One region of the Streptomyces sp. CRN 30 genome, then DNA from elsewhere that is predicted to be linked to it. Evidence: riboswitches for the same ligand, from Rfam matches in the RefSeq annotation. Region 1 holds a riboswitch; each other region holds the start of a gene.

The links. Region 1 has a riboswitch for cyclic di-AMP ahead of UW392_RS38290 (transglycosylase family protein). Riboswitches for the same ligand answer to the same signal wherever they lie in the genome.
Region 2: another riboswitch for cyclic di-AMP. It lies ahead of UW392_RS36265 (transglycosylase family protein); the one in region 1 lies ahead of UW392_RS38290 (transglycosylase family protein).
Region 3: another riboswitch for cyclic di-AMP. It lies ahead of UW392_RS43740 (M23 family metallopeptidase); the one in region 1 lies ahead of UW392_RS38290 (transglycosylase family protein).

Annotation. Positions count from the first base shown of each region.
Region 1 covers NZ_JAVRHI010000362.1:630-8,036, reverse strand. Annotated here, with positions in the region: gene UW392_RS38315 (serine/threonine-protein kinase) at 1-838, shown strand, start outside; gene UW392_RS38310 (SurA N-terminal domain-containing protein) at 1,004-1,669, shown strand; gene UW392_RS38305 (nucleoside triphosphate pyrophosphohydrolase) at 1,743-2,714, shown strand; gene UW392_RS38300 (cytochrome P450) at 2,829-4,103, shown strand; gene UW392_RS38295 (transglycosylase family protein) at 4,314-5,270, shown strand; cyclic di-AMP (ydaO/yuaA leader) riboswitch at 5,545-5,723, shown strand; gene UW392_RS38290 (transglycosylase family protein) at 5,729-6,487, shown strand; partial or broken gene eno (phosphopyruvate hydratase) at 6,801-7,407, shown strand, end outside.
Region 2 covers NZ_JAVRHI010000338.1:308-7,714, reverse strand. Annotated here, with positions in the region: gene UW392_RS36295 (helix-turn-helix transcriptional regulator) at 1-72, opposite strand, end outside; gene UW392_RS36290 (ATP-binding protein) at 278-688, shown strand; gene UW392_RS36285 (SurA N-terminal domain-containing protein) at 897-1,547, shown strand; gene UW392_RS36280 (nucleoside triphosphate pyrophosphohydrolase) at 1,591-2,622, shown strand; gene UW392_RS36275 (cytochrome P450) at 2,646-3,917, shown strand; gene UW392_RS36270 (transglycosylase family protein) at 4,098-5,123, shown strand; cyclic di-AMP (ydaO/yuaA leader) riboswitch at 5,300-5,476, shown strand; gene UW392_RS36265 (transglycosylase family protein) at 5,479-6,228, shown strand; partial or broken gene eno (phosphopyruvate hydratase) at 6,479-7,407, shown strand, end outside.
Region 3 covers NZ_JAVRHI010000400.1:12,231-19,637, forward strand. Annotated here, with positions in the region: gene UW392_RS43725 (GNAT family N-acetyltransferase) at 1-135, opposite strand, end outside; gene UW392_RS43730 (HPr family phosphocarrier protein) at 309-599, shown strand; gene UW392_RS43735 (GntR family transcriptional regulator) at 773-1,471, opposite strand; gene UW392_RS43740 (M23 family metallopeptidase) at 1,673-2,437, opposite strand; cyclic di-AMP (ydaO/yuaA leader) riboswitch at 2,450-2,613, opposite strand; gene UW392_RS43745 (pitrilysin family protein) at 2,805-4,193, opposite strand; gene UW392_RS43750 (pitrilysin family protein) at 4,190-5,566, opposite strand; gene UW392_RS43755 (DNA topoisomerase IV subunit A) at 5,962-7,407, shown strand, end outside.

The DNA of each region.
Region 1 (7,407 bases):
CTACGAGCCGCCGGTCCCGGTCCGCAGGCTGCGCCCGGAGGTGCCCGAAGCCCTGGAGACACTGGTGCTGCGCCTGCTCTCCAAGGACCCGCAGCACCGCCCCGCGTCCGCGCAGGAGGCGTACGAGCAGCTCCTCCCGCTGCTGCCCGCGCGCGGGATGCCGACCGGATCCCCGCTCGACCCCGCCCGCCCCTTCCTGCGCCCGCACGCGCCCTGGCCGGACCGCGCCCGCATCCCCGCCCCGCAACCGCAGGCAGCCCCCGCCCCGAGCACCGACCAGCCCGACGTCGCGGGCGCGGTCGACGAGGTCAAGCGGCTGCTCGGGGAGGGCCGCATCACGCAGGCCGTCGACATCCTCGGCGCGATACTCCCCCTGGCCGCCGCCCGGCACGGCGAGCACTCACCCGTCGTGCGGACCCTGCGCAAGCAGTACGCGGCCACGCTCATGGACGACGGCCAGTACCGGCGCGCCCTGCCCGAGCTGCGCCGCCTCGCCGACGCCCGGGCCGCCGAGGCGGGCCAGGCCGACCCGCAAGCCCTGCGCTACCGCTACGACGCCGCCCACTGCCTCGAACAGCTCGGCGAGCCGGCCGCCGCACTCGCCGAGTACCGCGCCCTGCTGCCGTACTACGAGAACCAGTACGTGTCGGGCGACCCCGAACTCTCCCTGGACGTGCGCCGCCGCATCGGCCACCTCCTGCTGGCGCTCGGCGACCGCCCCGCCGCCCACGACACCCTGGCCCGCCTCCTGCACGACGTGGAGCGGCTGCGCGGGCCCGGACACCCGCTGGCGGCGGACGTGCGGCGGACGCTGCAGTGGCTGGGACGGGTGCGCTGACGGCACGCGCGCGGGCCACGGCGGTGCGGGGGTGCCCGAAGTGCCGGTGAATCGTTGGTCGAATGGCTGGCCGAGAGCAGGGCCACTGCCTACCATCGATCACCGCAGGACTTTGTGCACCGTCGCACAAGCTCTCCGAGAGAGAGCTTCCCAAGGGAGGCCACCTTGCACCGCCGCAGCAGTCGCCGTCGCACCGCGCTCCTCCTCGCCGCCGCGATCGCCGCCGCGGGCCCCGCCCTCACCGCCTGCGGCGACGAGGCGCATCCCGGTGCGGCGGCCGTCGTCGGGGACCAGCGGATCACGGTCGCGCAGCTGGAGAGCCGGGTCGGCGAAGTGCGCGCGGCCCAGCGGGCCGCCACCGTCGACGACGCCCAGTACGAGCAGGCCGTCGCCGGCACCGGCAGGCTCACCCGCGACACCCTGCACGGCATGGTCCTCGACCGGGTCCTGGACCACGCCTCGGCCGACGCCGGTGTGCGCGTCACCCGCAAGGAGATCCAGGGCTTCCGCGCCTCCCTGGAACAGCAGGCGGGCGGCGCCGAGGCCCTGCGTGCGGCCTGGCTGCAGCAGTACGGAGTCCCGCCCCAGCGCCTGGAGGACAACCTCCGCACCGAGCTCCAGGCCCAGAAGCTGGCCGCCGCGCTCGGCGCCGACATGAGCGACGAGCAGGGCCAGGCCGTGTTCTGGCAGGCCCTGTCGAAGGCCTCCGGCGAGCTCGACGTGGACCTCAACCCCCGCTACGGCACCTGGGACGTCGAGCGGAGCAGCCGGGCGGACGCCACGACACCCTGGGTCCGGGAGGTCACGGCGGCGGCGGAGCAGCCGGCGTAGAGCCACTGTCCACAGCCTGTGGACAACGTCCGGTGCCGTCGGTGCCGTGGGTTACGTTCGAGGCGTGAACGCAATGAGCCCCGACGGCGCACCCGGCCGTATCGTCCTGCTGACCACCAGCCACCGCGTCGCGCCCGGACTGCTCTCCTGGCCCGCCTGGCAGGCACTGCGCACCGCCGACCGCGTCCTGTGCGCGGACGGCGCGCACCCGCAGCTGCCGTACCTCCGGGACGCCGGCGTGGCCGTGGCCGAGACGGCCCCCACCGCCCCCGACCTGGTCGACGCCTGCGCGGGCGGCCGCACGGTCGTGGTCGTCGCGTCGGGCGAGGGCGAGCCGCTGCTCACCGACGGCCTGGCGCGCCTGGCGGGCTCCGGCCGCGTCCGGATGCCGGAGCTGGAGCTGCTCCCCGCCTCGTACGACCTGCCGGGAGCCCGCCTCCTCGACCTGGTCCAGGTCATGGACCGGATCCGCCGCGAGTGCCCCTGGTCCTCCCGGCAGACCCACGAGGGGCTGGCGAAGTACGGCATCGAGGAGGCGTACGAACTCGTCGAGGCGATCGAGGACGGCGACCGTGACGAGCTCCGCGAGGAGCTGGGCGACGTCCTGCTCCAGGTGGTCTTCCACGCCCGCATCGCCGAGGAGGACCCGGACGCGCCGTTCTCCGTCGACGACGTGGCGGGCGGCATCGTCGCCAAGCTGATCCACCGCCACCCGCACGTCTTCGGCGACGCGAGGGCCACGACGCCCGAGGAGGTCAAGGAGCACTGGCTGCGCACCAAGGCGGTCGAGAAGCGGCGCTCGTCGGTCACCGAGGGCGTCCCCCTCGGCCAGCCCGGCCTGGCCCTCGCCGCCAAGCTCTCCTCCCGCGCCCGCACGGCCGGCCTCGACGTACCGCTGCCCCAGGGCGAGGGCGTCGGTTACGAACTGCTCGCCCTGGCGGCCCGCGCCGAGGCCACGGGCGTCGACCCCGAGGCGGCCCTGCGAGCAGCGGCCCGCGCGTACCGTGACGCCATACGGGGCGCGGAGGGCCTGGGCGGGGCCTGAGAGCCTGTGGATCCGTGCACGGCGGGCCGCCGGTACCGGGTACGGCGCCGGTCGGGCGCGAGCGCGGACCGCACCCACCGGCGAGCCCCGCAGCCCGCCGGATACGGTCGGGAGGTGACCCAGCAACCCCGGCCCGCCGACGCCGCGCCCACGCTCTTCACCTGGGAGTTCGCCACCGACCCCTATCCCGCGTACGCCTGGCTGCGCGAGCACGCGCCCGTGCACCGGACCCGGCTGCCCAGCGGGGTGGAGGCCTGGCTGGTCACCCGTTACGCCGATGCCCGGCAGGCGCTCGCCGACCCGCGGCTGTCCAAGAACCCGGCGCACCACGACGAACCCGCCCACGCCAAGGGGAAGACCGGCATCCCGGGCGAGCGCAAGGCCGACCTGATGACGCACCTGCTCAACATCGACCCGCCGGACCACACCCGGCTGCGTCGGCTGGTCTCCAAGGCGTTCACCCCGCGCCGCGTGGCCGAGTTCGCCCCCCGGGTGCAGGAGCTCACCGACCAGCTCATCGACGGGTTCGCCGAACGCGGCAGCGCCGACCTCATCCACGAGTTCGCCTTCCCGCTCCCCATCTACGCGATCTGCGACCTGCTCGGCGTCCCCCGCGAGGACCAGGACGACTTCCGGGACTGGGCGGGCATGATGATCCGGCACGGCGGGGGGCCGCGGGGCGGTGTCGCCCGGTCCGTGAAGAAGATGCGCGGCTACCTCGCCGACCTCATCCACCGCAAGCGCGAGGCACTCCCCGACGTCCCCGCCCCCGGCGAGGACCTCATCTCCGGTCTCATCCGCGCCTCCGACGAGGGCGAGCACCTCACCGAGAACGAGGCGGCGGCGATGGCCTTCATCCTGCTCTTCGCCGGCTTCGAGACGACCGTCAACCTGATCGGCAACGGCACGTACGCCCTCCTCACCCACCCCGGCCAGCGCGAACGCCTCCAGCGCTCGCTGGCCGCGGGCGAGCGCGACCTGCTCGCGACCGGCGTGGAGGAACTGCTGCGCTACGACGGCCCCGTAGAGCTCGCCACCTGGCGCTTCGCCACCCGCCCTCTCACGATCGGCGGGCAGGACATCGCGTCCGGCGACCCCGTGCTCGTGGTGCTCGCGGCGGCCGACCGCGATCCGGAGCGGTTCGCCGACCCGGACGTCCTCGACCTCTCGCGCCGTGACAACCAACACCTCGGGTACGGGCACGGCATCCATTACTGCCTGGGCGCACCCCTGGCCCGGCTGGAGGGGCAGACCGCGCTCGCGACGCTCCTCACCCGCCTTCCGGACCTCGGACTTGCGATGGATCCAGCCGATTTGCGGTGGCGTGGCGGGCTCATTATGCGGGGGTTGCGCACGCTTCCCGTGGAGTTCGCACCGGTTCGGTCATGACGCCGGAAGTGCACGTCGGAGGTGATCGCGCGACCTCGCACAGCCGGACGAATGTGACGCTTGATCAAGTTCGTGATCTGCGCGTGATCTGCGCTGCATTGACTTGTGACAAGTGATCGACTGCGGCTACGTTCACGCATCAACGCGACCGGCGCGCCTCACACCGGGGCCGGCCGGGCCGCTCCTTGCTGTCGTGTGAAAGGCAACCGCATGCTCTCCGGGAACGGTCGTCACCGGCGCCCCCGTCAGGCTCCGGCCCTCCTCGTCGCGGCGGGAGTCACCGGATCCGCCATCGCGATCCCGCTGCTCGGCGCGAGCGGGGCGAGCGCGGCCGACGGAACGGTCTGGGACCAGGTCGCCGACTGCGAGAGCGGCGGGTCCTGGAGCGCCAACACGGGCAACGGCCACTACGGCGGACTCCAGATGTCCCAGAGCGACTGGGAGAAGTACGGCGGTCTGGACTACGCCCCCAGGGCCGACCAGGCGAGCCGCTCCCAGCAGATAGCCGTCGCCGAGAGCATGCTCGCCGACCGGGGTGCCATCGCCTGGGCCACCTGCGGCGTGCTCGCCGGGCTCGCCGGCGACGACGACGCGGCGGACACCGACACCAGCGCGAAGGGCGGCTCCACCAAGTCCTCCGGTTCCTCCGGGTCTTCCGCTTCCTCCGGCGCGTCCGGCTCGTCGGAGTCCGCCACGCCGGCGGCCGGTACGACCACGCCCGGCAGCGGCTCCACCGGGAGCGCCTCCCCGAGTGCCGGCACCGCCGACGAGACGGCGTCCGGCGACAAGTCCGGCGCCTCCGGCGCGAGTACGTCGGAGGAGGACGACCCGAAGGCCTCCGCGTCGGGCGACGAGTCCGGCGAGCCGGGCGGTGACGAGGACGCCGCCGGCGAGACGGAGGAGGGCCTGGCGACCGACGCCGCGTCGGCCTCCCCCTCCGAGTCCGCCGCCCCCTCCGCCGACGCCTCCACGGACGCGGCCGAGGGCACCGGCCGGCACCGCGGCGACAGTGCCGCCGAGCAGCCGGCCGCCGGCGTCACGGGCGGGTCAACCGCCTCCACCGGACGCCACGCCGCCCAGCCCGTCGACGTGGTCAGCGAGCTGACGGGTGGCGCGTACACCCTCCGCTCCGGTGACGGCCTCTGGGCCGGCGGCAGCTCCCTCTAGGCGGATCGCATCGTTCCCGGTCGGGCGCTGGGGACCAGCGCCCGACCGCTGCGTTCCGGGTGTCCGGCGGGCAGCTGAAGGACGCCGGAACGCGCGGCAGTTCGCGAGCGCATTCGCGCCGTATGCACCATTTGATCTCGGTGGGAGATGAGTCACAAAGGCCCTGATCGTCTTTGTGTTCCGGCGTCACACGTGCCTACCGTCGTGATCGCTCGCCACAGCGGGCCCCGCGGTCGTCACGCCGAATCCTGCCAACGGCCGTACGGGAACAGTCGTCGCGCAAGCGCCGTGGGCAGGAGCGGGGGACCCAAGGTAGGTGCCGGGCCCGGGAGTCGAGAGACACCCGGAAACGGCTTGGGGTGAAGCCGCGCAGGGCAGTACGCCGTGCGCGGCCGGGCAATCTGACCGGCCCGAACCCGACAGCTCACCTCGCAGGCGTCGGTGAGGGGATCAACTTCATGCTGCGTTCCTGCAACAAGGGCAACAAGACCAAGCACCGCCGTCCGTCCAAGGCCAGTCAGGTCGTCGCGTTCGCCGGCGTCACCGGCGCCGCGATCGCCGCCCCGCTGCTGACGGCGGGCTCCGCCTCCGCCGCGTCCGCCTCCGAGTGGGACACCGTGGCCCAGTGCGAGTCCGGCGGCAACTGGTCGATCAACACCGGCAACGGCTACTACGGCGGTCTGCAGTTCTCCGCCTCCACCTGGGCCGGTTACGGCGGCACCCAGTACGCCGCCACCGCGGACAAGGCCTCCAAGGCCCAGCAGATCGAGATAGCCGAGAAGGTCCTCGCGGGCCAGGGCAAGGGTGCCTGGCCGAACTGCGGTACGGGCCTGTCCGGTGCCGCGTACAACGGTGCCGCGGCCGCCCCGTCGACCTCCGGTTCGGGCTCCGGCTCCGGTTCGGGCTCGGGCTCGGGCTCCGGGTCCGCCGGGCAGAGCGCCCCCGAGCAGAGCGCGCCGAGCCAGAGCGCGCCGAGCGGGAGCACCCAGGAGCAGCGCGCCTCGCGTTCCTCCGAGCGGGCCACCGTCGAGACCCCGACCGGCAAGAAGGTCAAGAAGGGTGACGGCGAGTACAAGGTCGTCAAGGGCGACACCTTGAGCGGCATCGCCGGCGAGAAGAACGTCGCGGGCGGCTGGGAGAAGCTCTACGAGCTGAACAAGGACGTCGTCGACGACGCCGACGTCATCTACCCGGGCCAGCAGCTGCACCTGAGCTGACGACGGCCGAACCGGTGACGGCCGGCCCGGCCGGCCACCCCCGTCCCCACGGGCGCCCCGCCCCGGTGCGTGTTCCCCCCATGCGCACCGGGGCGGGGCTTTTCCGCGAGCCGTCCGCGCGCGCCGCGGGGGCTTCCCGGGCGCGCGGCGGCGGCCGGTCGCACTGGTCCGCGTTTGTTCCGTTCAGAAACAATTTACTCTCGGTTATGTCCCCAGGGTGACCGGCAGGCTGGCCGATCCCCCGGAGCCGGTTAGGCTCATCCCGCAGGGCCACTGCCCTCGTACCCGCGTCACATCCCAGAAGGAGATGCTCGTGCCGTCCATCGACGTCGTCGTAGCCCGGGAAATCCTGGACTCCCGAGGCAACCCCACGGTCGAGGTCGAGGTCGGCCTCGACGACGGCAGCACCGGCCGTGCCGCCGTTCCGTCCGGTGCCTCCACGGGTGCCTTCGAGGCCATCGAGCTCCGTGACGGCGACACCAGCCGTTACCTCGGCAAGGGCGTGGAGAAGGCCGTCCTCGCCGTCATCGAGCAGATCGGCCCGGAGCTGGTCGGCTACGACGCCACCGAGCAGCGCCTGATCGACCAGGCGATGTTCGACCTGGACGCCACCGACAACAAGGGCTCCCTCGGCGCCAACGCCATCCTCGGCGTCTCCCTCGCCGTCGCGCACGCCGCCTCCGAGGCGTCCGACCTGCCGCTCTTCCGCTACCTGGGCGGCCCCAACGCGCACCTGCTGCCGGTGCCGATGATGAACATCCTGAACGGCGGCTCGCACGCCGACTCCAACGTGGACATCCAGGAGTTCATGATCGCCCCGATCGGCGCGGAGACCTTCTCCGAGGCCCTGCGCTGGGGCACCGAGGTCTACCACACGCTGAAGAAGGTCCTGAAGAACAAGGGCCTGGCCACCGGCCTCG
Region 2 (7,407 bases), on a different contig from region 1:
TGCTTCGCGGAGTCGGCGCAATTCGACGCCCAAACGCATCTGGCGTGCCGTTGGTTCACGCCGCAGGACCATGGTCGCTCCTTGGTGCAGCTCGTTCGGGGTCACGTTACGCGATCAGCTTGCCACGTATTACACGCAAGCCCTACCGTCGGTGACGCGAAGCACACTCTGTGGAACGCCGGGGTGCCGGAAGCGCACCGCTCCGTCCTGCCATGGCGGGCGCGGCAATGACACCGACCGCCCCTCTCCTTTCCCACCGCACACCTGGAGCCGCCGCATGCCCGAAACCGCCCCCTGGGAGTACACCCTGTACATCCCGAACGACCTTCGCGCCGTCACCGTCAGCCGCCGCACGCTCCGCCTGATCCTCACCGTCCACGGTCTGATCCGCCTCGTCGACACCGCCGAACTGCTCGCGGCGGAGCTGATCTGCAACGCCGTACGGCACACCAAGGGCCCCGCGGCCCTCCGCCTGCGCTGGGCCGGCGGAGTGCTGCGGATCGGCGCATGGGACGCCGACCCCGAGCCGCCCGTACCGCCCCCAGGAGGCGAGGGCGACACCGGTGACTCGGAGGACGGCCGGGGTCTGATCCTCGTACGGGCCTGCGCCGACCTGTGGGGCTGGCAGCCGCTGGCCGAAGGAGGCAACCGGGGCAAACTCGTCTGGTGTGAGCTGGCGGCGGTCTGACGCAGTCTCCGGCCGGACAGCCGGGGCCGAACGTTCCCAGCCTCGCGCCGCCCACGCGTCGGCTTCATGAGCCGCGACGCGCGCGGCGGTGCCCGAAGTCCCGGTGAATCGTTGGTCGAATGGGTTGGCCCCAGCCGGTCCACTGCCTACCATCGATCACCGCAAGACTTTGTGCACCGTCGCACAAGCTCTCCAACGGGAGGTCTCCTTGCACCGCCGCCGTCGCACCGCGCTCCTCCTCACCGCCGCGATCGCCGCGGCGGCCCCCCTCCTCACCGCCTGCGGGAACGACGCCCACCCCGGCGCGGCAGCCGTCGTCGACGGCGAGCGGATCACCGTGGCGCAGCTGGAGGAGCGGGTCGGTGAGGTACGCGCGGCCCAGCGCGCGGCCGTCCCCGACGAGACGCAGTACGCGCAGGCCATCGCCAGGACCGGCGGTCTCACCCGCGACACCCTGCAGAGCATGGTTCTCGACCGCGTGCTGCACCGCGCCGCCGCCGACGCCGGGGTCGGCGTCACGCGCAAGGAGATCCAGGGCATGCGCAGCGGCCTGGAGCAGCAGGCCGGCGGCGCGAAGGAGCTGGAGACGGTCTGGCTCCAGCAGTACGGCATCGCCCCCGAGCGCCTCGACGACAACCTCCGCCTCCAGATCGAGGCCCAGAAGCTCGCCGAGCACCTCGGCACGGACACCGGGCAGCCCGCCTTCTGGAAGAACCTGTCGGAGACCTCCAAGAGGATGGGCGTCGACCTCAACCCGCGCTACGGCACCTGGGACGTGGAGAAGAGCATCCGCACCGACGCGAAGACCCCCTGGGTGCGCGAGGTCACGACCGAGAACGGCGAGGACGCCGCGGCATAGCGGTCGCGAACCCCTGCCGGACGCCGTGCGTTACGTTCGAACGGTGAACGCAACCAGCCCCGAAGCCCCCACCGGGACCGGCGGCCCCGCCGGTCAGGGCCGTCTCGTCCTGCTCACCACCAGCCACCGGGTCGCACCGGGCCTGCTGTCCTGGCCGGCCTGGCAGGCCCTGCGCACCGCCGACCGGGTGCTCTGCGCGGACGGCGCCCACCCCCAGCTGCCCTACCTCAGGGACGCGGGGATCGGCGTGGAGGAGACCGTCCCGGCCGCCGCCGACCTGGTCGACGCCTGCGCGGGCGGGCACACGGTCGTCGTCGTGGCGACCGGCGAGGGCGAACCGGCCCTCACCGACGGGCTGGCCCGCCTCGCCGGCTCCGGCCGCGTCGACATGCCGGAGCTGGAACTGCTGCCCGCCTCCTACGACCTGCCGGGCGCCCGCCTCCTCGACCTCGTGCAGGTCATGGACCGCATCCGCGCCGAGTGCCCGTGGTCCTCGCAGCGGACCCACAAGGGCCTGGCGAAGTACGCGATCGAAGAGGCGTACGAGCTGGTCGAGGCCATCGAGGACGGCGACCGCGACGACCTCCGCGAGGAACTGGGCGACGTCCTGCTCCAGGTCGTCTTCCACTCGCGGATCGCGGAGGACGACCCAGACGCGCCCTTCTCCGTCGACGACGTCGCCGGGACCATCGTCGACAAGCTGGTCCACCGCCACCCGCACGTCTTCGGGGACGCCGTCGTCACCACCCCGGAGGAGGTCCGTGAGCAGTGGCTGCGCACGAAGCAGGTCGAGAAGCGGCGTACCTCCGTCACGGAGGGCGTCCCGCTCGGCCAGCCCGGACTCGCGCTCGCCGCGAAGCTCGCCTCCCGGGTGCGCTCAGCCGGACTCGACACCCCGCTGCCCCGGGGCGAGGGCCTCGGCTACGAGCTGCTGGCCCTGGCCGTCCGCGCGGAGGCCGAGGGCGTCGACCCGGAGACCGCCCTGCACGCCGCCGCCCGCACCTACCGCGACGCCATCCGTGAGACGGAGCGGAAGAAGGAAAACGGGGCGGCGGCTGCGGCCGACGCCGGCTGACGCGCCCCGGTTACGGTCGTGAGGTGAACGACCACACCACGCACCTCAGCACCACCATCCCCAGCACCCCCGCTCCGGAACTGTTCACCTGGGAGTTCGCGAGCGACCCCTACCCCGCCTACGCCTGGCTGCGGGAGCACGCCCCCGTGCACCGCACCCGGCTGCCCAGCGGGGTTCAGGCGTGGCTGGTCACCCGGTACGCCGACGCGCGGCAGGCCCTCGCCGACCCCAGGCTGTCCAAGAACCCCGCCCACCACGCCGGGGACGCGCACGCCAAGGGCCGGACCGGTATCCCGGGCGAGCGCAAGGCCGAGCTGATGACGCACCTGCTCAACATCGACCCGCCGGACCACACCCGGCTGCGGCGGCTGGTCAGCAAGGCGTTCACCCCGGGCCGTGTCGCCGAGTTCGCGCCCCGCGTGCAGGAACTGGCCGACGGCCTCATCGACTCCTTCGCCGGGCGCGGCGAGGCCGACCTCATCCACGAGTTCGCCTTCCCCCTCCCCATCTACGCCATCTGCGACCTGCTCGGCGTCCCGCGCGAGGACCAGGACGACTTCCGGGACTGGGCGGGGATGATGATCCGGCACGGCGGGGGGCCGCGCGGCGGGGTCGCGCGGTCGGTGAAGAAGATGCGCGGCTACCTCGCCGACCTCATCCACCGCAAGCGCTCCGACCCCGGCGACGACCTGATCTCGGGTCTGATCCGCGCCTCCGACCACGGCGAGCACCTCACCGAGAACGAGGCCGCCGCGATGGCCTTCATCCTTCTCTTCGCCGGGTTCGAGACCACCGTCAACCTCATCGGGAACGGGATGTACGCCCTGCTCACCCACCCCGGGCAGCGGACCCGCCTCCAGGAGTCCCTGGCCGCCGGCGAGGACGGCCTGCTGGCGACCGGCGTCGAGGAACTCCTCCGCTTCGACGGCCCCGTGGAGCTGGCCACCTGGCGGTTCGCGACCCGGCCGCTCACCCTCGGCGGCGAGGACATCGCCCCCGGCGACCCGGTCCTCGTCGTCCTCGCCGCCGCCGACCGCGACCCGGAGCGGTTCACGGAGCCGGACACGCTGGACCTGAGCCGCCGGGACAACCAGCACCTCGGCTACGGCCACGGCATCCACTACTGCCTGGGCGCCCCGCTCGCCCGCCTGGAGGGCCGGACCGCGCTCGCCACGCTCCTGACCCGGCTGCCGGACCTGAGCCTCGCCGCCGACCCGGCGGAACTCCGCTGGCGCGGCGGCCTCATCATGCGCGGACTGCGCACGCTGCCGGTCTCCTTCACCCCGGTCTCGTGACGCCGGCCCGAAGGGGCCGTCGCAGCCGCAAAGGTGACACGCGCTCAGCTCCGTGATCTCCATGTGATCTGCACGGCATGAACTTGTGATGAGTGATCGTATGCCTATACGTTCACGGATCAGCGCGGCGCTGATCACCAACCGCCGTGCGGGCCCTGCTGTCTCGCGAAAGGTCTCCGCATGCTCTCCGGGAACGGTCGTCACCGCCGCCCCCGCCAGGCCCCTGCCCTGGTCGTCGCCGCCGGAGTCACCGGCTCCGCCATCGCGATCCCGCTCCTCGGGGCCACCGGCGCCAACGCGGCCGACGGTACGACCTGGGACCGTGTCGCCGAGTGCGAGACCGGCGGCGCCTGGAGCCAGAACGACGGCAACGGCTACTACGGCGGTTTGCAGTTGTCGCAGAAACAGTGGGAGCAGTACGGCGGTCTCGCCTACGCCTCCAGCGCCGACCAGGCGAGCCGCGCCCAGCAGATCCGCGTCGCCGAGAAGGTGCTGGCGGCCGAGGGCGTCGCCACCTGGCCGACCTGCGGCCTGCTCAGCGGCCTGAACACCGGTTCGTCCGGCTCGACGGCATCGGACACCGAATCGGACAGTTCGTCTTCTTCGTCCGATGGGTCCGCTTCTTCGGACGGCACGGACAGCGAGGGCGACGCGAAGGCGACGGAGTCCGACGATGCCGCGACCGACTCCGACGAGGACGCCGGCGCCTCGGCGTCGCCGTCCGCCTCGGCCTCGTCCGACGCGTCGGACGAGAGTGACGAATCGTCCAAGTCCGGCAAGTCGTCCGATTCCGACGAGCCGACCGACGCCGCGACCGGCTCGGCCACCACCAAGCGCGACGACGCCGACAGCCTCGAAGAGGCCGGCGGCATCTCGAACCTGACCGAGACGCCCGCCCCCGGCTCCGGCCGGCACCGCGGCGGCAGCGCCGACGGCGAGGCGGCGGACGGCCGTTCGGGCTCCTCCTCGGGCCGGCACGCCTCGCGCGGCGACGACGAGGCGCGCGTCGCGGCCGACGGCACCTACACGGTGCGCACCGGCGACAGCCTCTGCGCCATCGCCGACTCCCTTGAGCTCGACGGGGGATGGCGCTCGCTCTACGCGGAGAACAAGGATGTCGTCGGTCTCGATCCCGACCTCATCCTTCCCGGTCAGAAGCTTGCGCTTACGGCCGAACCGGTCGAACCGGTCGAAAGTGAGCGGTAGTTCGCGTCACGGTTCGGGCTGAATGTCCGTAATAAACGCCGTGAGAGATAGGTCTCAGAAGCCCTGATCGTCTTTGTAAATCCGTGTGGCGCGTGTCTACGGTCGTCACCGCTCGCCATCGCGGGCCCCGGCCGCCGCAACGCCGAATCCTGCCAGCGGCTGCCCGGGAACAGTCGTCGCGTCAAGCGCCGCAGGCAGGAGCGGGGGACCCAAGGTAAGTGCCGCGCCGGGCAGTTGAGCCGGAGCGGCTAGGGGTGAAGCCGTGTCAGCGCGTCATACGCGGATGACACGGCCGGGCAACCGAACCGGCCCGAACCCGACAGCTCACCTCGTAGGCGTCGGTGAGGGGATCTCCATGCTGTTTTCCAGCAAGGGCAAGCACCGTCGTCCTTCCAAGGCCACCCGGGCCATCGCCGTCGCGGGAGTCGCCGGTGCCGCCGTCGCCGCCCCGCTGATGGCGGCCGGCAACGCCTCCGCCGCCACCTCCGCCGAGTGGGACACCGTCGCCCAGTGCGAGTCCGGCGGCAACTGGTCCATCAACACCGGCAACGGCTACTACGGCGGTCTGCAGTTCTCCGCCTCCACCTGGGCGGCGTACGGCGGCACGCAGTACGCCTCCACCGCCGACCAGGCCAGCAAGGACCAGCAGATACAGGTCGCCGAGAAGGTCCTCGCCGCCCAGGGCAAGGGTGCCTGGCCGAGCTGCGGAACGGGCCTGTCCAGCGCCGGCTACACCGGCGGCGGCTCCTCCGACGAGGGCCAGAGCAGCGGTTCGCAGGAGCAGAGCACGGGCTCCACCGGCTCCACCGGATCGACCGGTTCCACGGGCGCCACCGAGGACCGCTCCGCCGAGCAGCCCGCCTCCCGCTCGCAGGAGCGCCCGGCGGCCGAGCAGAAGGCCGAGAAGAAGACGGTCACCACGCCGACCGGCAAGAAGGTCGAGAAGGGCGACGGCGAGTACAAGGTGGTCAAGGGCGACACCCTCAGCTCCATCGCCGCCGAGCACGACGTCAAGGGCGGCTGGTCGAAGCTGTTCGACCTGAACGACGACATCGTCGACGAGGCCGACCTCATCTACCCGGGCCAGCAGCTCCACCTGAGCTGACGGTCCCGTCAGACCCCCCGCCCCGGCGCGTGTTCCCCCGTACGCGCCGGGGCGGGGTCATGTCCGGTTCCCGGAGCGCTTTTGTTCCGTTCGGAAACAATTTACTCTCGGTTCTGTCCAACGGGTGGGTGACCGGCTGGCCGATCGCCCGGAGCCGGTTAGGCTCGGACCCGCAGAGCCGCTGCGTGCCGCAGACCCGTGGCACACAGATGCGTCACACAGAAGCGTCACACTGAAGAAGGAGATGCTCGTGCCGTCCATCGACGTCGTCGTAGCCCGGGAAATCCTGGACTCCCGAGGCAACCCCACGGTCGAGGTCGAGGTCGGCCTCGACGACGGCAGCACGGGTCGTGCCGCCGTTCCGTCCGGTGCCTCCACCGGTGCCTTCGAGGCCATCGAGCTCCGTGACGGCGACACCAACCGCTACCTCGGCAAGGGTGTCGAGAAGGCCGTCCTCGCCGTCATCGAGCAGATCGGCCCGGAGCTGGTCGGCTACGACGCCACCGAGCAGCGTCTGATCGACCAGGCCATGTTCGACCTGGACGCCACCGACAACAAGGGCTCGCTCGGCGCCAACGCCATCCTGGGCGTCTCCCTGGCCGTCGCGCACGCCGCCTCCGAGGCGTCCGACCTGCCGCTCTTCCGCTACCTGGGCGGCCCGAACGCGCACCTGCTGCCCGTTCCGATGATGAACATCCTGAACGGCGGCTCGCACGCCGACTCCAACGTGGACATCCAGGAGTTCATGATCGCCCCGATCGGCGCGGAGTCCTTCTCCGAGGCGCTGCGCTGGGGCGCCGAGGTCTACCACACGCTGAAGAAGGTGCTGAAGACCAAGGGCCTGTCCACCGGTCTCGGCGACGAGGGCGGCTTCGCCCCGAACCTGGACTCCAACCGCGCCGCCCTCGACCTCATCCTCGAAGCGATCAAGGAAGCCGGTTACACCCCCGGCGAGCAGATCGCCCTCGCCCTGGACGTCGCCGCCTCCGAGTTCTACAAGGACGGCGTCTACTCCTTCGAGGGCAAGGACCGCACCGCCGCCGAGATGACGGACTACTACGCGGAGCTCGTCGACGCGTACCCGCTCGTCTCCATCGAGGACCCGCTGTTCGAGGACGACTGGGACGGCTGGAAGACCATCACCGAGCGCCTCGGCGACAAGGTCCAGCTCGTCGGCGA
Region 3 (7,407 bases), on a different contig from region 1:
CTGCTCGTAGAAGCTGACCAGGCGCTCGGCGTCGTCGGCGGTGATGGGACGCACGCGCGCGGTGCCGCCGTCGCGCAGCACCACGTCGGCCTCCCAGTGGGCGGGGTACTCGTGCCGGTCCGACGCGGTCTCCATGGGGCCCAGCGTACGGCTCGCGTCCGCGTGCGGCGCGGGGCAGTCTGGGGCAGTCCCCGGGGACCGTCGGGCCGCCGCCCGGCGAGCGACCGGGTCGCCGGGGTGCCCGGGGGCACACCGTACGGTATGGAAAACTGGTCTAGACAACCTGAACAGCTGAAGGGCAGCAACACATGGCTGAGCGCCGCGTCAACGTCGGCTGGGCCGAGGGCCTCCACGCCCGCCCCGCCTCCATCTTCGTCCGGGCCGCCACGGCCACCGGCGTCCCGGTGACGATCGCAAAGGCCGGCGGCGACCCTGTCACTCCCGTCAACGCGGCCTCCATGCTGGCCGTGCTGGGCCTGGGCGCCCAGGGCGGCGAGGAGATCATCCTCGCCTCGGAGGCCGAGGGCGCGGACGCGGCCCTGGACCGGCTGGCGAAGCTGGTCGCCGAGGGGCTGGGGGAGCTTCCGGAGACCGTCTGAGCCACGGGCGTACGACGGCGGAGCCGTGCCGGTCCCTTTCCGGGGGCGGTACGGCTTCTTCTTTTCCCCGCACCGCACCGTGCGCGGGAATTGTTCCGGCGCCCGCGAGAACAATAAAAGGGCAGCAGAAAATGACCCCGTCGAATTGCTTCTCTTTGTATACGGCGGCCGTGTTAATGCCGGAGGCTCGGCATGTTTACGGGACGTTGCGAGTTCCTCACACGCTCCGCGCGTTCCGCCCCCGGGGCCAGCCGCAGGCGGTGCGAGGCCGTCGACCGCTCGGTGTGCAGCGCGGTGAGCGACCGGGCGCGCTCGCTGTCGCCGCGGGCCACCGCGTCCACGATCGCGCCGTGCTCCGCCCAGGACTCCACCGGGCCGGCCGGCGGCGCCTCCACCGTGTACATCCAGGCGATGCGGTGCCGCAGCTGGGTCAGGGCCGAGGTCAGCGCGGGGCTCCCCGCGGCCTGCGCGAGCGTCTCGTGGAACCAGCCGCCCAGCGAGCGCAGGTCGTCGCTGTTGCCCCGCCTGGCCCGCTCCTGCCCCAGGCGCACCAGGCCCCGCAGCACCTTCAGATGGGCCTCGGTGCGGCGCTGCGCGGCGCGGGCGGCGCCGAGGGGCTCCAGCAGCAGCCGCATCTCCAGCAGATCGGCGGCCTCCTGCTCCGTCGGTTCCGCGACGCACGCGCCGGCGTGCCGCCGGGTCACCACGAAGCCCTCGGCCTCCAGGGTCCGCAGGGCCTCGCGCACGGGGACGCGGGAGACGCCGTAGCGGCGCGCGAGCAGTTCCTCGGTGAGCCGGCTGCCGCGCTCGTAGACACCGGCGACGATGTCGTCCCGGATCGCCGTGCACACCGAGTGCGCCGGAATACGCATGACCGACCTCCGCCTTAGCCGCTGTTAATCCCCGTGAAACGTCGACGATTGACGCGTGTTCAGTGATGCTATTCCAATGTGCCGCACTTTCCGATGGCGGGTCGGATTGCTTGGCTGTTTTTGGTCACCTACGGGCCACAAGCGGGTCACATGCGGAAAGCCCCGGCTCGCGAGCCGGGGCTTTCGGGAGGTCGTGCGCCGTCAGACGGAGACGCCGTGGGAGCGGAGGTAGGCCACGGGGTCGATGTCCGAGCCGTACTCCGCGGTGGTGCGCGCCTCGAAGTGCAGGTGCGCCCCGGTGACGTTGCCGGTCGCGCCGGAGAGGGCGATCCGCTGGCCGGGGGTGACCGTCTGGCCCACGGAGACGCCGATGGACGACAGGTGGCCGTACTGCGTGTACGTACCGTCGTGCATCTTGATCACGACCTGGTTGCCGTACGCGCCACCCCAGCCGGCCTCGACGACGGTGCCGGCGCCGACCGCGTGCACGGTGGTGCCGGAGGCGGCGTGGAAGTCGATGCCGGTGTGCGAGCCGGAGGACCACAGGCCGCTGCTGGCCCGGTACGAGGTGGAGACGTAGGAGCCGCTGCTGGGCGCCACGAACGTGTTGAGGCGCTTGCGCTCGGCAGCGCGGGCGGCGCGCTCCTTGTCCTCGCGGGCCTGCTCGGCGGCCTCGGCGGCCCGCTCGCGGGCGGCTTCCTCGGCCTTGCGCTCGGCGGCGGCCTCCTCGGCGGCCAGCCGCTGGGCGGTGGCCTGCGCGTCGATCTGCTCGGCCACGGAGTCGCCGAGGGTGACGACCGGGGTGAGGCCGGTGTCCTCGGGCGACGGGGTGGCGGCCAGCGCCGGAGCGGCGAGGGTGCCGATGACGCCGGTGGTGGTGAGGGTCGCGACACCCGCCGCGCGGACGGTGGTGCGGTGAACCCGGCCGGGACGACGGTGCTTCCCGGTGGCGCGCGTGAACGCCATGTAGTGGCTGGTCCTTTCCTTCCCTCTCGCCTACCGGGTTAGCTGACGGGTTCGGAGCAGGAAGGTCTCCTACGGACCCCCTCGCTCACGCGCGGGCGTCCGATTCACCCCAGGGACTTGGATGGGTCCCCGGCTCCCCTGGCTCGCGCCGTACGGGGACTCGGCGATGACTGTCCGGTGCCGCGGGTGCGGCGCACTGCCTGACGGACAGCCCGGACGAAGCTAAGCGGGAGCGCTCCCCGTTCCCAAACGGATCATCGTTTTTGAGGCGTATCCCACAGGGCGAACAGGCAACCTCTCCCCCAATCCGGGCATAAGGCGGCCCCGGTGACACATCGGTCACCGGGGCCGTCACGCGCGCGTGGCGCTACTCGGCGGCGACGACGGTGACTTCACCGATGCCGAGTGCCTCCACGGGCTCCTTGATCTGCGCCGCGTCACCGACGAGCACGGTCACCAGGCGGTCCACCGGGAAGGCGTTGACGACCGCGGCGGTGGCCTCCACCGTGCCGGTGTCGGCGAGCCGCCGGTACAGCGTCGCCTGGTAGTCGTCGGGCAGGTGCTGCTCGACCTGGTCGGCCAGCGTGCCCGCGACGGCCGCCGCGGTCTCGTACTTCAGCGGCGCCACGCCCACCAGGTTCTGCACGGCGACGTCGCGCTCGGCGTCGGTGAGACCGCCCTCGGCGAGCGTGCGCAGCACCTTCCACAGGTCGTCCAGGGCGGGACCGGTGTTCGGGGTGTCCACCGAGCCGCTGATGGCGAGCATCGCGGCACCGGTGCCGTCGGGCGCGGAGCGCAGCACCTGGCCGAAGGCCCGGACGCCGTAGGTGTAGCCCTTCTCCTCGCGCAGGACGCGGTCCAGACGGGAGGTCAGGGTGCCGCCGAGGCAGTACGTGCCGAGCACCTGAGCGGGCCACGCGCTGTCGTGCCGGTCGGGTCCGGTGCGGCCGATCAGCAGCTGCGTCTGCACGGAGCCGGGGCGGTCCACGATGACGACGCGGCCGGTGTCGTCGGAGGTCACCGGGGGCACGGGGCGCGGCTCGGCGGCCGACCCCGTCCAGGAGCCGAGCGTGTCGTCGAGGAGCGCGTCGAGGTCCGTGCCGGTGAGGTCGCCGACGACCACGGCGGTGGCCGTGGCGGGCCGTACGTGCTTCTCGTAGAAGGCGCGCACGGCCGCGGAGTCGATGCCGGAGACGGTCTCCTCGCTGCCCTGGCGCGGGCGCGACATGCGGGAGTCCGCCGGGAACAGCTCCTTGGAGAGTTCCTTGGCGGCCCGGCGCGAGGGGTTGGCCATCTCGTGCGGGATCTCGTCGAGGCGGTTGCGTACCAGGCGCTCGATCTCGCTGTCCGCGAAGGCGGGGGCCCGCAGCGCGTCGGCGACCAGGCCGAGCGCCTTGGCCAGGCGGGAGACGGGCACTTCGAGACTGACCCGTACGCCGGGGTGGTCGGCGTGGGCGTCCAGGGTGGCGCCGCAGCGCTCCAGTTCGGCGGCGAACTCCTCCGCGGAGTGCTTGTCGGTGCCCTCGGAGAAGGCCCGCGCCATGATGGTGGCGACGCCGTCGAGGCCGGCCGGTTCGGCCTCCAGGGGGGCCTGGAGGAAGACCTCCACGGCGACGACCTGCTGGCCGGGGCGGTCGCAGCGCAGCACCGTCAGGCCGTTGCCGAGCGTGCCGCGCTCGGGGGCGGGGAAGGCCCAGGGCTTGGCGTCGCCCGCCTGCGGCCGGGGGTGGAACTCCATGGTGGCGAGCTCGGTCACTGGGCCGCCTCCTCACTGGCTTCGGTGGCTTCGCTGTCTTCGGTGGCTTCGGTGGCTTCGACGGCTCCGGGGGCGGTGGGCTCGTAGACGAGCACCGCGCGGTTGTCGGGGCGCAGGCGGGCCTTGGCGACCTCCTGGACCTCCTCGGCGGTCACCTCCAGCACGCGGCCGACCGCCGTCAGGGCCAGCTGCGGGTCACCGAACAGGACGGCGTACCGGCAGAGTTCGTCGGCGCGGCCGGCGACCGTGCCGAGCCGGTCCAGCCACTCGCGCTCCAGCTGGGCCTGGGCGCGCTCCATCTCCTCGGCGGTGGGGCCCTCCTCGGCGAACCGGGCCAGCTCCTCGTCGATGGCGGCCTCGATGACCGGCACCTCGACGTCACCGGAGGTCTTCACGTCCAGCCAGCCCAGCGACGGGGCGCCGGCGAGCCGCAGCAGACCGAACCCGGCCGCGACGGCCGTACGGTCGCGCCGCACCAGCCGGTTGTAGAGGCGGGAGGACTCGCCGCCGCCGAGGACGGTGAGGGCCAGGTCGGCCGCGTCGGCCTCGCGCGTGCCGTCGTGCGGCAGGCGGTAGGCGGCCATCAGCGCCCGCGCGGGGACCTCTTCCTCGATGACCTCGCGCAGCTGGGAGCCCATCACCTCGAGCAGCGAGCCGTCCCGGGGGGCGGGCTTGCCGTCGTGCGAGGCGATCGAGCCGAAGTACTTCTCGACCCAGGCCAGCGTCTGCTCCGGGTCGATGTCGCCGACCACCGACAGCACCGCGTTGTTCGGCGCGTAGTAGGTGCGGAAGAACGCGCGGGCGTCCTCCAGGGTGGCGGCGTCCAGGTCGGCCATGGAGCCGATCGGGGTGTGGTGGTAGGGGTGGCCCTCCGGGTAGGCGAGGGCGGTGAGCCGCTCGAACGCCGTGCCGTAGGGGACGTTGTCGTAGCGCTGGCGGCGCTCGTTCTTGACGACGTCCCGCTGGTTCTCCATCGACTCCTCGTCGAGGGCGGAGAGCAGCGAGCCCATGCGGTCGGCCTCCAGCCAGAGGGCGAGCTCCAGCTGGTGGGTGGGCATGGTCTCGAAGTAGTTGGTGCGCTCGAAACTGGTGGTGCCGTTGAGGGAGCCACCGGCGCCCTGCACCAGTTCGAAGTGGCCGTTGCCCTTGACCTGGGCGGAGCCCTGGAACATCAGGTGCTCGAAGAGGTGGGCCAGTCCGGTACGCCCCTCGACCTCGTGGCGGGAGCCGACGTCGTACCAGAGGCACACCGCTGCGACCGGGGTCAGGTGGTCCTCGGAGAGCACCACGCGCAGGCCGTTGGCCAGGCGGTGCTCGGTCGCTGTCAGGCCGCCGGAGCCTGCCTCGGCTGTGGCCGTGTGACCCATGGGCATGTACGTCCCTTCGATCGCGGAAACTGTGGACGGAGACCGTGGACGGAATCACCGGCCCCCACCGCATCACTGGTCGGAACTGCGGAATTCCTACCGATCCTGCCACTGTATGCAAGCGCGCGGACCGCCGGTGGAGTTCCCGGTCCGCGTACGCCGAGAGCGAGCACGCGCGCGGGGCGGTCGCCGGGCGCGCCGCCGTGCGGAGGGCTGACTTCCACGGCCGGGACGGGTGTGGACGGGGCGGGCGCGCGAGGCGGGCGGGACCGAGGGCGTACCCTGCGGGCAGCACCGGGCCGGGCAGCCCGCGAACGGGTCCTGGTCGGTCGCTGTCAGTGCCGCGGTCCACAATGGACGCGTCAGTTCACCGTTCACGCTTCAGCAAGGAGCCGGCAGCGATGGCCCGCCGTAGTACGAAGACCCCGCCGCCCGACGACCCGTACGAGGAGAAGATCCTCGACATCGACGTCGTCGACGAGATGCAGGGTTCCTTCCTGGAGTACGCCTACTCGGTCATCTACTCCCGTGCCCTGCCGGACGCACGCGACGGACTGAAGCCGGTGCACCGCCGCATCGTCTACCAGATGAACGAGATGGGCCTCAGGCCCGAGCGCGGCTACGTCAAGTGCGCGAGGGTCGTCGGCGAGGTGATGGGCAAGCTCCACCCGCACGGCGACGCGTCGATCTACGACGCCCTGGTGCGCATGGCCCAGCCGTTCTCCATGCGTGTGCCGCTCGTGGACGGCCACGGCAACTTCGGCTCCCTGGGCAACGACGACCCGCCGGCCGCCATGCGGTACACCGAGTGCCGGATGGCCGAGGCGACCAGCCTGATGACGGAGTCGATCGACGAGGACACCGTCGACTTCGCCCCGAACTACGACGGCCAGGAGCAGGAGCCGCAGGCGCTGCCCGCCGCCTTCCCCAACCTGCTGGTCAACGGGGCCTCCGGCATCGCGGTCGGCATGGCCACCAACATGCCGCCGCACAACCTGCGCGAGGTCATCGCCGCCGCCCGTCACCTGATCCGGTATCCGAACGCGGATCTGGAGACGCTGATGAAGCACGTCCCCGGACCCGACCTGCCCACCGGCGGCCGGATCGTCGGCATGCCCGGCATCCGGGACGCCTACGCGACCGGCCGCGGCACGTTCAAGATCCGCGCGACGGTGTCGGTGGAGCCGGTGACGGCCCGCCGCAAGGGCCTGGTCGTCACCGAGCTGCCCTTCGCCGTCGGCCCGGAGAAGGTGATCGCCAAGATCAAGGACCTGGTCGGCTCGAAGAAGCTCCAGGGCATCGCGGACGTCAAGGACCTCACCGACCGCGAGCACGGCCTGCGCCTGGTCATCGAGATCAAGAACGGCTTCGTGCCGGAGGCGGTCCTGGAGCAGCTCTACAAGCTGACGCCGATGGAGGAGTCCTTCGGCATCAACAACGTCGCCCTGGTGGACGGCCAGCCCCTCACCCTGGGGCTGAAGGAGCTCCTGGAGGTCTATCTCGACCACCGCTTCGACGTCGTGCGACGGCGCAGCGAGTTCCGCCGCACCAAGAAGCGGGACCGGCTGCACCTGGTCGAGGGCCTGCTCATCGCGCTCGTCGACATCGACGAGGTGATCCGCCTCATCCGCTCGTCCGACAACTCCGCGCAGGCCAAGGAGCGGCTGATCGAGCGCTTCTCGCTGAGCGACGTGCAGACGCAGTACATCCTCGACACGCCGCTGCGCCGGCTGACCCGGTTCGACCGCATCGAGCTGGAGACCGAGAAGGACCGGCTGAACGCCGAGATCGACGAGCTGACCGCGATCCTCGACTCCGACGCGGAGCTGCGCAAGCTGGTCTCGGCG